2 regions of the Mesorhizobium sp. B2-3-13 genome follow, and region 2 is predicted to be linked to the other one. Evidence: predicted binding sites of a transcription regulator. Region 2 holds the regulator's gene; the other holds the start of a gene.
The links. The regulator LexA, encoded in region 2, represses DNA repair genes until DNA is damaged. The targets are predictions, from matches to a motif close to TGTTCNNNNTGTGTTCNG.

Region 1 (7,702 bases), on a different contig from region 2:
TATGGCTTCCGATCAGAACGGTATCTCGTCGTCCAGCTCGCGCGACGAGCCACCGCCACCGCCCCCTTTGGAGCCGCCATCGCCGCCACGGCTAAAACCTTCGTTCGGGCTCGACTGGCCGAAATCGGAACCACGGCTGCTGCCGCCACCGCTGTAGCCGCCGACCTGACCGCCCTCACCTTGGCCGCGCGCGTCGAGCATCTGCAGTTCGCCACGGAATTTCTGCAGCACGACTTCGGTCGTGTATTTGTCGGCACCGGTCTGGTCCTGCCATTTGCGCGTCTGCAACTGGCCCTCGACATAAACCTTCATGCCCTTCTTCAGATATTGCTCGGCCACCTTGGCAATGCCCTCATTGAAGATGACGACATTGTGCCACTCGGTCTTTTCCTTGCGCTCGCCGGAATTCTTGTCGCGCCAGCTTTCCGAGGTGGCGATGCGGATGTTGACGACCGGCTCGCCCGAATTCAGGCGGCGGATTTCAGGGTCCGCCCCGAGATTGCCGACCAGAATGACCTTATTGACGCTGCCCGCCATGATATTTCTCCGCGCTCATCCGAAACAAATTTTTGTCGCAGCACCTTACAGGCTGCCGATATTGGCCGCCTGCCAAGGCTGGCTTTTCCCACAAGGTTTTTGTTCCCTTTTCGTTCCTATATGCACTGCCCCCAATTGTCAAGGAATGGCAGCAATGCCCGAACGCTGCATATGGGTCTCAAAACAGTGCTTGCCAAATCGATAAGTATCGACTTATGCTTTCGTCATGATCGAAGCAGAGATTTTCCGCGCCTTGGCCGACCCGACGCGCCGCGCCGTCTTCGAGCGTCTCGCGGCGAGCGAGATGAGCGTGTCGGAACTGCGCAGCGGCCTCACGGTGTCGCAGCCGGCCGTCTCCCAGCATCTGGCAGTGTTGCGCGGCGCTGGCCTGGTGGTCGAGCGGCGGGCCGGCCGCAACGCCTATTATCGCGCCGATCCGCAGGGGCTTGCCCCGCTGCTCTCCTGGATTGAACGCTATCGGACGTTCTGGCCGGAACGCATTGAAAAACTGAAGGCCGTTTTGAAGGACATGGATCAATGAAAGACGGGCGATCAATGAAAGACGCAAACCAAACCCAGGTCGCTCCAGAGGCGCTCGAATTCGAATACGACCTTGCCGAGCCGCCGGAAAAAGTATGGCGGGCGCTGACCGTGCCGGAATTGCTCGCCGCCTGGATGATGCCGAACGATATCAGTCCGCGGACCGGCAGCCGCTTTGCCTTCGCCGGGCCTGACGCGCCGATCGAATGCGAGATCCTCGACGCCGAGCCCGAGCGCCTGCTGCGCTATTCCTGGCGGGAGCAGTCCGACAATGCGGCGCAACCGCTCGACAGCACCGTCACCTTCACACTCGCCCGTACCATTTCCGGCGGCACGCATCTGCGCATCGTCCATGACGGCTTTGCCCGCAAGGCGATGCCCGCTGTTGCGATGGCGGGGGCCGGCTGCCGGCTTTCGCTGCGCGGGGCCGGAAAGCCTATTGCCGCGAACACACCACGCCTTCTGCTGCCGCGCGCGGCCTGAACACGGAAATCGGAGAAGAGAAATGAGTGGTGTTGCCAGCCTTGTGCCGATGGTGATCGAGCAATCGAGCCGCGGCGAACGTGCCTTCGACATTTTTTCGCGACTGCTGCGCGAGCGCATCGTCTTCATCAACGGCGAGATCAACGACGACGTCTCGGCGCTGGTCTGCGCGCAGCTTTTGTCGCTGGAATCGGACAATCCCGAGAAGGAGATCTCGCTCTACATCAACTCGCCGGGCGGAATGGTGACCAGCGGCTTCGCCATCTACGACACGATGCAATATATCAGCTGCCCGGTCTCGACCGTGTGCATGGGCTTTGCCGCATCGATGGGATCGTTCCTGCTGATGGCAGGCTCGGCCGGGCGCCGCATCGCGCTGCCGAACGCCACCATCCTGCTGCATCAGCCGCTGGGCGGCTTCCAGGGCCAGGCTTCCGACATCCAGCGGCACGCCGAACGCATCGGCCAGACCAAACGCCATATGACCGAACTCTACGCCCAGCATTGCGGCCGCAGCTATGAAGAGGTCGAACGCACGCTCGACCGCGACCATTTCATGACTGCCCGCGAGGCCCAGGCATGGGGCATTGTCGACCATGTTTTCGACACCCGCAAGAAAGCGGCGTGAGGCAGAGCCCCAGATCAAATCCTGCTAGGTGTCGAAGATTTGACGATATCGGTCTGGTTCCGGTGGCGGCAGGTCCCTATAAAAGAGGAATGACCGACACTCATCGACCCAGAACATCGCACCGTGTCACCGGCGCCATGGTGCTCGCAATCGTCGGCCTTGCGTCCAGTTCGGCACTTGCCGACGACGCTTCATCGTCAGCGCAAAAGAGCGCCCTGCCCGGCGTGGCCGGCGACTATCGCATCGCCAAGCCGGCTCCGGTGCCCGAACCCGACGACGCGTTCCCCAGCAGCGGCAATGGGCAGTTCAAGATCGGCAATACGGATGTCAGGATTTCCGGCAGCATCACGGTCGATGTCGGAGTTGGCGGGATCAAGCCGCCAAGGTAGGCCGAGGTCGGAGGCCTGCGAACTCAAGCCCCGCCCAAAAACAGCCCCGCCGTGCCTTGGGCAAACGGACGGGGCTTTTTGTTGGATTCTTAATCCATGCTTGCCGGGAGTGTACTGCCGGCGTTTGATCTCGGATGCTTCGCGGCATTCAGCCGACGATCCGACCAATAGTCTCTGATTTTGACGAATACGGCAGGTCACGGTTCGGGTGGCGCAAACGCCTGCTCTGGCACTTATGCCTGCCGCGGCTCCAGTGACAACTGAAGCCCTGGGGGACTATCCGGTGGCGTCATGCTCCGCTCCTGTGTCCGTTGCGACATCGTCGTGGCGAAGCGCAAATCGCAAATGCCTGCGGCGTCTCGCAGGCCGCCTTGGGGCGGCGAGGCCATCGAAAGACGGCCAGCTTCGCTGACTTCCGAAGACTGCTCCCGTGAGTTGGCCGCGTCAACCATCAATAGCCGGTTACGGAAAAAATGTGATCACCGGGAGGTTACGTCCAGGTCAGTTTCCGCACAGTTTTGTCAGGAGCATGTTCGGCCTTTGTTCTTTCCGCTTGCCCCTTCGCGCGAAAGACGGTTAAACGACTTCTGTCGGGAGTTGTGGCGTCTCTCGACGTGGCGGCAAAAAGACCTACATAGGGGATGGCTGGGAAAACCCGCCAATCCCACGAATTCCAGATCTGAGGCGGCGACCGGCGATGGCCGACCATAAATTCCTTTCCATTCGCGGGGCGCGCGAACACAATCTGAAGAACGTCGATCTCGACCTGCCGCGTGACAGCCTGATCGTCATGACCGGCCTGTCGGGCTCCGGCAAATCGTCGCTGGCCTTCGACACCATCTATGCCGAAGGCCAGCGCCGCTATGTCGAGAGCCTCTCGGCCTATGCACGGCAATTCCTCGAAATGATGCAGAAGCCCGACGTCGACCAGATCGACGGCCTGTCGCCGGCCATCTCCATCGAGCAGAAGACCACGTCGAAGAACCCGCGTTCGACGGTCGGCACCGTCACCGAGATCTACGACTATATGCGGCTTCTGTTTGCCCGTGTCGGCGTGCCCTATTCGCCGGCCACCGGCCTGCCGATCGAGAGCCAGACGGTCAGCCAGATGGTCGACCGGGTACTGGCGGTCGAGGAAGGCACGCGCCTGTTCCTGCTGGCGCCCATCGTGCGCGGCCGCAAGGGCGAGTACCGCAAGGAACTGCTGGAATTGCAGAAGAAAGGGTTCCAGCGCGTCAAGGTCGACGGCGTCTTCTATGAAATCGCCGACGTTCCAGCGCTGGACAAGAAATACAAGCACGACATCGACGTTGTCGTCGACCGCATCGTCGTGCGCGGCGACCTTGCCACGCGTCTCGCCGACTCCATCGAGACGGCGCTGAAGCTGGCCGAAGGGCTGGCGGTGGCCGAGTTCGCCGACAAGCCGCTCGACGCCAGCCAGACCGGCGAGGATTCGGTCAACAAGTCGAAGAACGAGACGCATGAACGCATCCTGTTCTCGGAAAAGTTCGCTTGCCCGGTGTCCGGCTTCACCATTCCGGAAATCGAGCCCAGGCTGTTCTCCTTCAACAACCCGTTCGGCGCCTGCCCGACCTGTGACGGTCTCGGCAGCCAGCGCGCCATCGACCCCAACCTCGTGGTGCCCGACGAAAACGTGTCGCTGCGCGACGGCGCCGTCAGCCCATGGGCGAAATCGACCTCGCCCTATTACTCGCAGACGCTCGAGGCGTTGGGCAAGGCGTACGACTTCAAGCTCGGCGACAAGTTCAAGGATCTTTCCGCGAAAGCCCAGGAGGCGATCCTGCGCGGTACCGGCGAGCGCGAGATCACCTTCCAGTATGATGACGGCCTGCGTTCCTACAAGACCACCAAGACTTTTGAAGGCGTCATCCCCAATCTCGAACGGCGTTGGAAAGAGACCGAATCCGCCTGGATGCGCGAAGAAATCGAGCGCTTCATGTCGGCGACGCCCTGCCCGGTCTGCAAGGGCTACCGGCTGAAGCCCGAAGCGCTGGCGGTGAAAATTGCCGGCAAGCACATTGGCGAGGTGACGGAACAGTCGATCTGCAACGCCGACAAATGGTTCACCGACCTGCCGGCGCAGCTCAACGACAAGCAGAACGAGATCGCTGTCCGCGTGTTGAAGGAAATCCGCGAGCGCCTGCGCTTCCTCAACGATGTCGGGCTCGATTATCTCACTTTGTCGCGCAATTCCGGCACGCTGTCGGGCGGCGAAAGCCAGCGCATCCGGCTGGCCTCGCAGATCGGCTCTGGGCTGACCGGTGTGCTTTATGTGCTGGACGAGCCGTCGATCGGCCTGCACCAGCGCGACAACACGCGGCTGCTCGACACGCTCAAGCATCTGCGCGACATCGGCAACACGGTGATCGTCGTCGAGCATGACGAGGACGCCATCCTGCATGCCGACTATGTCGTCGATATGGGCCCCGCCGCTGGCATCCATGGCGGCGAGATCATCGCCCAGGGCACGCCCCAGCAGGTGATGGCCAACCCCAATTCGATCACCGGCAAATATCTGTCGGGCGCACTCGAAGTGGCAACGCCTGGCGTGCGCCGCGAAGCCAAGAAGAACCGGCGGCTGAAGATCGTCGGCGCGCGCGGCAACAATCTGAAGAACGTCACCGCCGAAATCCCGCTCGGCACGTTCACCGCCGTCACCGGCGTGTCCGGCGGCGGCAAGTCGACCTTCCTGATCGAGACACTGTTCAAGGCGGCCTCGCGCCGCATCATGGGCTCGCGCGAGCATCCGGCCGAGCATGACCGCATCGAGGGGCTGGAATTCCTCGACAAGGTCATCGACATAGACCAGTCGCCGATTGGGCGGACCCCGCGTTCGAACCCCGCCACCTACACCGGCGCCTTCACGCCGATCCGTGACTGGTTCGCGGGTCTTCCCGAAGCGAAGGCGCGCGGCTATCAGCCGGGACGTTTCTCCTTCAACGTCAAGGGCGGCCGCTGCGAGGCCTGCCAGGGCGACGGTGTCATCAAGATCGAGATGCACTTTTTGCCCGACGTCTACGTCACCTGCGACGTCTGCCACGGCAAGCGCTACAACAGAGAGACGCTCGACGTCCTGTTCAAGGGCAAGTCGATCGCCGACGTGCTCGACATGACCGTCGAGGAAGGCGTCGACTTCTTCGCCGCCGTGCCTGGCGTGCGCGACAAGCTGGAGACGCTGAAGCAGGTCGGGCTGGGCTACATCCACATCGGCCAGCAGGCGACGACGCTGTCCGGCGGCGAGGCGCAGCGCATCAAGCTGGCCAAAGAACTGTCGCGCAAGGCAACCGGCAAGACGCTCTACATCCTCGATGAGCCGACCACCGGCCTGCACTTCCACGATGTCGCCAAATTGTTGGAAGTGCTGCACGAACTGGTCGACCAGGGCAACACCGTGGTCGTCATCGAGCACAATCTCGAAGTGATAAAAACCGCCGACTGGGTGCTCGACCTCGGGCCCGAAGGCGGTGATGGCGGCGGCGAACTGGTCGCCTCCGGCACTCCGGAAGCCATCGTGCGCGAGAAGCGCAGCTACACCGGCCAGTTCCTCAAGGAGCTTCTGGAGCGGCGCCCTGGAGGCAAGCGCGAAGCGGCGGAGTGATGACAGAGGATGGTCTCATCACGGTCCAGAGCCGCTTTGGCGTGACCGAAACCATCGACCGCCTGGCTGAGGTGGTCAAGCGCGCGGGACTGCTTGTGTTCGCGCGCATCGATCACCAGGCCGGCGCGCGCGATGTCGGCACTGCGCTGCGGCCGACGGAGCTTCTGATTTTCGGCAACCCGAAGGGCGGCACACCGCTGATGCAGGACCAACAGCTTGCCGGCATCGACCTGCCGGTGAAGGCGCTGGCCTGGGAGGATGAAGGCAAGGTCTGGCTTTCCTACACTGACGTCCATTGGATCGCCGAACGCCACGATCTCCGTGACGCCAGCCGCGATGCCGTCGCCGCAATTGCCGCTGGCATGGAAAAGGTGATAGCGGCCGCTGCCGGAATGGATCAATCATGAGGCTCGCTGGCCCAGAAGATCTCGCCGCGATCGTGACGCTGACGCAAGCGGCCTATGCTTCCTACAACGCCATACTCGACGCGCCACCGATCCCCGTTACCGAGGATTATGCGCCCCGTATCGAGCGCGGCGAGGTCTGGCTACTTGAGAGCAGCAATGATCCCGCCGGGCTTATTGTTCTTGAACGACACGAAGACCACGCCATGATCTTCAGCGTCGCCGTCTCCCCTGCTTTTCAGGGCAAAAAACTCGGCATAGCACTGCTCAATCACGCGGATGAACAGGCGCGTCTGTGGGGTTTGCCGGAGGTGCGGCTCTACACCAACGCCAAGATGGAACGGAACATCGCGCTCTACGCCGCCTATGGCTACCGTGAAACGGGTCGCCGGCCCAATCCCTATCGGCCAGGGTGGATACTGGTCGACATGGCCAAACCCATCGACAGGCCCACCGAGGTCTGATCGCTTTTAGAAATCCGGGAGAACGACAATGAGCACATCGGGAACAATCCGCGCGGGCATGGGCGGCTGGACCTTCGAGCCTTGGGACACGTCCTTCTATCCCGAAAAACTGTCGAAGGCGAAGCAACTGCAATATGCCGCCCGGCAGGTGCCGAGCATCGAGGTCAACGGCACCTATTATTCGAGCTTCAAGGAGCCGACCTTCGTCAAATGGGCCAACGAGGCGCCGAACGGTTTCGTCTATTCGCTGAAAGGCAACCGCTTCGTCACCAACAGGCGCGTTCTCGGTGAAGCCGGTGAATCGATGATGCGTTTCCTGGGTTCCGGCGTTGCCGCGCTCGGCGACAAGCTCGGGCCGATCCTGTGGCAGTTCGCGCCGACGAAGAAGTTCGATCCGGACGATTTCGAAGCGTTTCTGAAGCTGCTGCCGGAAAAGCAGGACGGCGTCGTGCTGCGCCACGCGCTCGAAGTCCGCAACGACAGCTTCATCGTGCCGGAATTCGCCGCGCTCGCGCGCAAATACAAGGCGGCGATCGTCTATGCCGACCATGCCAAATATCCCGATATCGCCGATATCACCGGCGATTTCGTCTATGCGCGGCTGCAGACCGGCAGCGACGACAATCCCGATTGCTACA
Region 2 (7,702 bases):
GATGCCCAGCCCCATATTGACGTCGGCGAATCCCTGCGACTGCACCATCAGCGCGCCGCTTGACGCCGAAAACGCGCTCGCCAGCCCGACACCGCCTATGGTCGCGGCCCAGACATTGATGCCTTGCGCCTCGGCCATGTCAGGATTGGCGCCCACGGCCCGCACGGCCGTGCCCTTCTCGGTCCTGAAGAACATGTAGAGCAGCTTGAAGGCAATAAGCGCGAGAAGGCCAGCGACGACGATCTTGCTGGCGGGGAAACCCGCCCGCGCGAACGGCACCCAATCGAACACCGAGGGCGAACCGAAGACGGACAGGTTGGACTTGCCCATGATGCGAAGATTGATGCTGTAGAGCATCGTCATCATCAGGATGCCCGCAAGCAGCGTGTGGATGCGGAAGCGCAGATGGATGAAGGCGGTGCAGCAGCCCGCCGCGAAGCCGGCGACAAGAGCGGCCGCGATGCCCATCAGCGGCGATGCGCCGGCGGCAAGGAGAACGCCGCAGACGCAGCCGCCCAGCGGAAAAGCGCCTTCGCTGGTGAGATCGGGAAAATTCAGCATGCGAAACGGGATCATGATCCCGAGCACGACCAAGGCCAGGATCAGGCTCTGCGCCAGGGTGACCGGCATGATTGCGACGAAGCTGGCGAGAATGTCCTGAACAAAACCCATGGTGATCAGCTCGCCAGCAACATGCGGTCGGTTTTGACGGAGAAATGGCCGATCAGATCGATAACCGTGACCCTCGCCTTCTCCTCGCCGCTAACTTCCAGAAGGACGCGGCCCGCGTCGAGCATGATCACGCGGCTGCCGTAGTCGACGGCGTGCTGCATGTTGTGGGTCACCATCATAGTCGTCAGCTTCAGCGCGCTGACGGCGCGCACCGTCGCCTGCATGACAATCTCGGCCGTGCGCGGATCAAGTGCCGCGGTATGTTCGTCGAGCAGCAGCAAGTCAGGCGATCCGCCGACCGCCATGATCAGCGACAAGGATTGCCGCTGCCCGCCCGAGAGCAGGTCGACGCGCGTGTCGAGACGATTTTCCAGACCGAGACCCAGGATCGACAGGCGTTCCCTGTAGGACGCAAGCCGGGTGGTGTTCAGCCCCGGGCGCAAGGTGCGCTTTTGGCTGCGCAAATCGGCCAGCAGCATGTTTTCCGCAACCGTCATGCTGGCGGCGGTGCCGCGCATCGGATCCTGGAATACGCGAGCCAGTCTCGAGGCGCGCTTGTGCACCGGCATACCAGTCACATCGGCGCCATTGATCAGAATCTGGCCGGAATCGAGGATCAGAGCGCCGGAAATGGCATTAAGCATGCTGCTCTTGCCGGCCCCGTTGGAGCCGATGACGATGCCGAACTCGCCTGTGGACAGCGACAGGCTGAGACCGTCCAGCGCGACCTTCTCGTCGGCCTGGCCCTTGTAGAACACTTTGCGTGCGGATCGAATCTCGAGCATCGTTCCTCCCTGACCTCGGGATGACGGCGCCGACGCCGTCATCCCAGCAGTTCCGATGTTAGTCGACGATGCAGCCGCAATCGGCCATTGAAGCCGGTATCTCGATGCCGAACGCGGCCATCGCCTTGCGCGAGATCGTTGCCATGTGGTCCTTGTAGGCCGGGCGCGACGGCGCGATCGTCTTGGGGTCCTTGCCCTTGAGGATCTCGGCGGCGATGTTGCCGGCGTTGACGCCGACCTGCGTGTAATTGACCGCGAAGCTTGCAGGCACGGTGCCGTTGCGGACCGCACTGTCATCGGAGTTGACGACCGGGATACCGGCCTGGCGGGCGGCCGCGGAGACAGCGGCGATCGCCGGCTGGATCAGGTTCGACGCCGGGCCGTAGATCACGTCGGCCTTGCCGGCGAGCGAAGCGATGCGTTGCTGGATGTCATTGACGTTGTCGATGCCGACCTCCACCACCTCGAAGCCGGCGGCCGGTGCCGCCGCCTTGATCTTTTCGACCAAGGCAACGTCATTGGCCTCACCGGGATTATAAGGCACGCCGAAGCGCTTGGCGGTCGGCAGCAGCTTCTTGGTGAAGGCCATCACGGCAGCGACGTCCTGCAGATCGCTGGCGCCGGTCATGCCTTCGTCTCCGGCGTCCCATGACGGCACCAGCTTGGCCGCCACCGGATCGGTGACCGCGGCAAAAACGATCGGAATGCCGGAACCGGCAAGCGCTTTCTTGGCGATCTGCGAGACCGGCGTGGTGATGGTGTAGATCAGCTTGGGCTGCTCGGCCTGCAGCTTGGCGATCATCTGCGGCACCAGCGATGCATCGAAATTGGTGTGGCTCTCCGTGTAGACGACGTCCTTGCCCTCGACGAAGCCATTATCCGTCAACGCCTTCTTGAAGCCGGCTATGGCGGCGTTCAATTGCGGATGCTCGCCGAAATTGGCAATGCCGATACGGATCTGATCGGCCGCGGCACTGCCGGCGCTAATCATCAATGCGCCTGCCAGGGCCAAGCCCGACAACCAAGCGGATTTCGATTTCAACATCATTTCCTCCCAGATTTGATCAGGGCCGCTTGGAAACGCGGCTACCACGGCGATCATGGTCGGTCCGCCGGTCGGTGTCAAACATTATATATAATTGTTGCTATGACCCAATATCATATATACTTTCGCCAGACGACGGATTGATCACGATGCGCGATGAAACGAGTTCTACAAAAACGGAAGCCGCCTATCAGCTGTTGCGGCGCGACATCCTGACCACGCGCCTCATGCCGGGCGCCCCGCTCAAACTGAGTGCCCTGCGCGGCACCTATGGCGTCGGCTGGACGCCGTTGCGCGAAGCCTTGTCGCGGCTAGAGGCCGAACGCCTTGTCACCGCCATCAGCAATCGTGGTTTTACGGTCGCTCCGGTATCGCGGGCCGAACTGGAGGACCTGGCACGCGCCAGGATGGTGGTCGAGATACCCCTGTTCCTCGAATCGATGGAAAAAGGCGGCAAGGAGTGGGAGGATGCCGTTGTCACCGCCCACTACCGGCTCTCCCGTTGCAAGACCGCGGTCGACGATCCTTCGGATGCGGCTGTCGATAAATGGGACGAGAACCACGAAGCTTTCCATGCGGCGCTGCTAAGCGCGGCGACTTCCAATTGGCTCATGCGATTCCGCTCGACCATCGCCGATCAGCTGCGACGGCATCATCGTTTTCTCGGCCTGGCGCCGACATTGCGGGCCGCGGCTGGTCTGAAGGACGGTTATGAAGAGGCAATGGAGGCATTGTGCGAAGCGATTGCGATCGAACACCATACAGCGATCATGGAAGCTGCACTCGATCGTGACGTCGAGCGGGCCAAGGCGCTGATGACGGCGCATATCGGCTATACCCTGCACGTCTATGTCCATAGCGAAGACAGCGGCGCGACCAAATACGCCGCCCGCGCCGGCAGCTTGCAAGCGGGTTCCGGGTGACTTCAATGCTTGCGCGACGCCTATTGGCATGCGCTGGCCGGAGTGGGCCAAACGCCTGGATCCATCGCCGCCCCTAAGCTACCAATCGTTGGCGTTTTGGTTTCGTTTCGTTCCACGAATAATGGATCCATAAATTGTACAATCCACCCGCGAAGAGCCCCCCGAAAGACTGATGCCAAGGCCCATCAGTGGATAGGCCACAGGCCATTAACCAAAACGATTTCAATGCCTGCCGATCGTGGAAAGGATCGGCCTCAGTCCGCTGTCGCGGCAAAAAACTTCAGACGCGTTAACAAATTCATTAAACTTTAAACGGTTGCGGAACACAACTGGAACGGATAGTGTTTGTTCTGGGTTTGTTTTTTCGATTCTGGTCAGACCTTTCGTTCAATGCCTTGGGGGCCGCCATGCTGACACGCAAGCAACATGAACTGCTGATGTTCATCCACGAACGGCTCAAGGAAAGCGGGATACCGCCCTCCTTCGACGAAATGAAGGAAGCGCTCGATCTTGCCTCCAAATCGGGCATCCATCGCCTGATCACGGCGCTGGAGGAACGTGGCTTTATTCGCCGGCTACCCAATCGGGCGCGCGCGCTGGAAGTGCTGCGGCTGCCGGACTCGATCGCGCCGGGCCTCAATGCGGCAAAGAAGTTCTCGCCAAGTGTCATCCAGGGCAGCCTTGGCCAAGGCAGTCTCGGCCGCCAGATCAGGCCGGCGACGGCGCCTTCCCGCCTGGCCGCGGCCGGCAACGACGATGACGCGGTTTCAGCTGTGTCCATCCCGGTCATGGGTCGTATCGCCGCCGGTGTGCCGATCGATGCCATCCAGCATCAGACGCATTCGATTTCGGTGCCGCCGGACATGATCATGGGCGGCGAGCACTATGCGCTGGAAGTCAAGGGCGACTCGATGATCGAGGCCGGTATCTTCGACGGCGACACGGTCATCATCCGCAATGCCGATACAGCAAGTCCGGGCGAAATCATCGTGGCGCTGGTCGACGAGGAGGAAGCAACGCTGAAGCGGTTCCGCCGCAAGGGCGCCTCGATCGCGCTCGAAGCCGCCAATCCAGCCTACGAAACACGCATCTTCGGACCGGATCGGGTCAAGGTGCAGGGCAAGCTCGTCGGGCTGATCAGGCGCTACTGAACTGGCTTGCCATCGGGCTTGTCGGCCTTTTTATAGGGGGCCAGCCCCCTCGCCTCGCGTGAGAATTTTCGCTGCTCGTGCCAAGGCCGGTATGGTCCGTCGACGGCGAATTCGACCTCAGCCGGCGTCGTGGCCGATTGGGGATCGAAGAAAACGGCGGCACTCCCCTTGCGGGCGAGCTGGCGTTTGGTGACGACGAGAACCAGCGGATTATGACAGGCGTCATAGGCGGTCGCGTCATTGACGACGATCAGGTCGGCGAAGGCGCAGGCCTTCCAGGTGTCCTTGCGATCCTCGACATAGGCGATGATCGCGCCGGAAGGGTGCCTGGCAAGGCACAGGCCTTCGCGGCAATAGAACGGCGATCCCAGCGGCAGGTCGGTGGGAGTGGCAAGATCGAATTGCCCGTCCGTCTTCTCGAACATTTCCGGTAGGACGATTGTTTCGGAGATCAGAGCGCGTTTCCAATTGTCGGCTGCGAATTCGTTCGGACGTTCCCGGTTGACGGCCAGTTCGCCATTGCCGATCGACAGAGCCACCAGCCGCGCATCTTCCGAGATCAGCACATCGGGCGCGCGCGTGTGCGATACAGTCAACAGACCGGCAAGCGCGAATGGCACCGCCGTGAGCCGGAGCCACGTCGTCGCCATCGTCGCGATGACCAACGCGACGGTGACCAGCAGCACGGATTGCTGCGAAATCAGCCCGACTCCATCGACCGGAGAGCGCTCCGATATCCACGCCGATATGGCGATCATCGCTGTCAGGCCCTTGCCCATGAGGTAGAGAGCCGGCCAATCCAACCCGAACGGCATCAGCAACGCGCTGGCGACGGCCAGGAACATCACGATCGACACGATCGGCATGAGGGCCAGATTGGCGAACAGGCTGAGCGGCGACACCCGCTGGAAATGCCAGATGGCAAACAGTGCCGTCGCGCTGCCGGCGATGATGGACGTCATGGCCAATCCACCTGTCGCCAAGAGGAATTTTCGCGTCAGAAACCCGGGTAGGGATCGCTTTGGCGGCGGAGGCCTCGTCTTTCCCGCATGGTGGTCGGCCCAGCCGGCATAGGCGCCAACCAAGGCTGCGGTTGCCGCGAACGACATCTGGAAACTCGGGCCGACGACCTCGTGCGGCGAAACCAGGATAACGGCGATCGCCGAAATCGCCAGATTGCGCATGGTCAGCGCCGTGCGATCGAACAAGACGGCGATCAGCATCACCGCCAGCATGATGAAGCTGCGTTCGGCCGCGACGACGACGCCCGAAATGACGAGATAGGCGGCGATCGAAAACAGTGCGGCGGCGGCGGCGTATTTCTTCACCGGCCGGCGCGCGGAAAACCCTGGAAACAGTGCGAAGGCGCCGCGCAGCAGACCCATGATGGTGCCGGCCACCAGCGCCATATGCAGACCTGAAATCGAGATGATGTGATAGATGCCGGTGCGCCGCATCGCTTCGTTGATTTCATCGGGAATGCCGGCCCGCACGCCGACGATCAGCGCCGCCGCGATCTCGCCTTCGGCGCCGCCAATGCTGCCCCTGATGTGGTCGGCGATGGCTTCGCGGGCATTTTCGATGCCTGAAAACACGCGTGCCGGCAGCGGCATCTCACCGGCTTCGGCGGAGATGACCGTTGGATTGCCGAGAAAGAAGCCGCTGCCGCCGATGCCGGCGAAATAGCTGTCGAAGGAGAAGTCGTAGCTGTCCGGCCGCACCGGGCCGGTCGGCGGCAGCAGTTTGGCATAGCCTGTGACAAGCGAGCCGGCGGTCATTTCGGGCGGTATCTTGCGTGCCGAAAGCCGGACCCTTTCAGGCGCGTAGCGCAGTTTCGGCCGGGCGGTCGAAATCACGTCCATGGTCAGCCGGATGCGGCCGCTCTCCATCTCCTCGAGCGAGATCACGCGGCCGGTCAGTTGCGTCGAGATTTCCGAGCCCAGCATCCGGGTTCCGGCTCGCCATGTTTCGACCTTCGCCGCAAGCAGGCCAAGCACACACAACAGCAGTGCCATGAAACACAGATGGGTTTTCGGCCAGGAGCGCGAGACGAATGCACATACCGCCGCCAGAACCACGACCGCGACAGGCTTTGCAAAATCGGGCTCGGACGCCAGCGAAAAGTAGCAGATCGCCCCAACGGCCAGGCAGACCGGCACCAGCAGGAAGGCGATGCCCCGGTCGAGTTCCAGCTCCGCCGCCTTGGCCACGCCGTGACGCAGGCGAGGAAAGGATATCGGGCCGATTTGCCGGCGCACGCGCACAATTCTGCGTGCGGCAGGAGATGGAGTTGGCGCTGGGCTATCCGCCTGCAGCGGCTGGGTTGCGGGCGCAGCCACGAGCGGCGATGGCAGCGGGATCGCAGGAGGCGTCGCAAACAGGGATCGCTCGCTGACGCCGACAATGGCGCCCTCGCCCCGATCCGAGCCCCGGCCTCGTCCAGTCATCGGGTCTGCCCCTTGCGCCCTCGACACCCTATGCTACATGAACGCGCGACGCGCGAAAGTCCGCGCACTCCGCACTCAGCTTCAGACGTTTTCCGAGAGTTCCATGCCCGACAAGGTCATCACCCGTTTTGCTCCCTCGCCGACCGGCTATCTGCATATCGGCGGCGCGCGCACGGCGCTGTTCAACTGGCTCTATGCCAAGCACACCGGCGGCACGATGCTGCTGCGCATCGAGGACACCGATCGCGAGCGTTCGACCGATGCAGCCACATCGGCCATTCTGGACGGCCTGACCTGGCTCGGCCTGTCATGGGACGGTGACGCGGTCTCCCAATTCGAGCGCGCGCCGCGCCACCGGGAGGTGGCCGAGGAGCTGGTGCGCCTGGGCAAGGCCTATTACAGCTACGAGACTTCAGCCGAGCTCGAGGCGATGCGCGAGGCAGCACGCGCCAAGGGCCTGCCACCACGCTACAACGGCCACTGGCGTGACCGCGCCCCGTCGGAGGCACCCGCCGGCGTCAAGGGTGCCATCCGCATCAAGGCACCGACCGAGGGCGAGACGGTGGTGCAGGACCGGGTCCAGGGCGAGGTGCGCTTTCCCAACAAGGATCTCGACGATTTCATCATCCTGCGTTCGGACGGCAACCCGACCTATATGCATGCCGTCGTCGTCGATGAC

Region 1: the regulator LexA is predicted to act here: its motif matches at 3,108-3,125, upstream of uvrA (excinuclease ABC subunit UvrA).

Annotation. Positions count from the first base shown of each region.
Region 1 is NZ_VFVQ01000003.1:164,153-171,854, reverse strand. Features, by position in the region: gene FJ941_RS05455 (single-stranded DNA-binding protein) at 13-537, opposite strand; gene FJ941_RS05450 (metalloregulator ArsR/SmtB family transcription factor) at 764-1,078, shown strand; gene FJ941_RS05445 (SRPBCC domain-containing protein) at 1,093-1,560, shown strand; gene FJ941_RS05440 (ATP-dependent Clp protease proteolytic subunit) at 1,583-2,188, shown strand; gene FJ941_RS05435 (hypothetical protein) at 2,326-2,577, shown strand; gene uvrA (excinuclease ABC subunit UvrA) at 3,275-6,196, shown strand; gene FJ941_RS05425 (DUF302 domain-containing protein) at 6,196-6,603, shown strand; gene FJ941_RS05420 (GNAT family N-acetyltransferase) at 6,600-7,064, shown strand; gene FJ941_RS05415 (DUF72 domain-containing protein) at 7,093-7,702, shown strand, end outside.
Region 2 is NZ_VFVQ01000007.1:195,959-203,660, forward strand. Features, by position in the region: gene FJ941_RS11140 (ABC transporter permease) at 1-672, opposite strand, end outside; gene FJ941_RS11145 (ABC transporter ATP-binding protein) at 678-1,457, opposite strand; gene FJ941_RS11150 (ABC transporter substrate-binding protein) at 1,516-2,502, opposite strand; gene FJ941_RS11155 (GntR family transcriptional regulator) at 2,652-3,425, shown strand; gene lexA (transcriptional repressor LexA) at 3,833-4,576, shown strand; gene FJ941_RS11165 (ComEC/Rec2 family competence protein) at 4,570-7,023, opposite strand; gene gltX (glutamate--tRNA ligase) at 7,127-7,702, shown strand, end outside.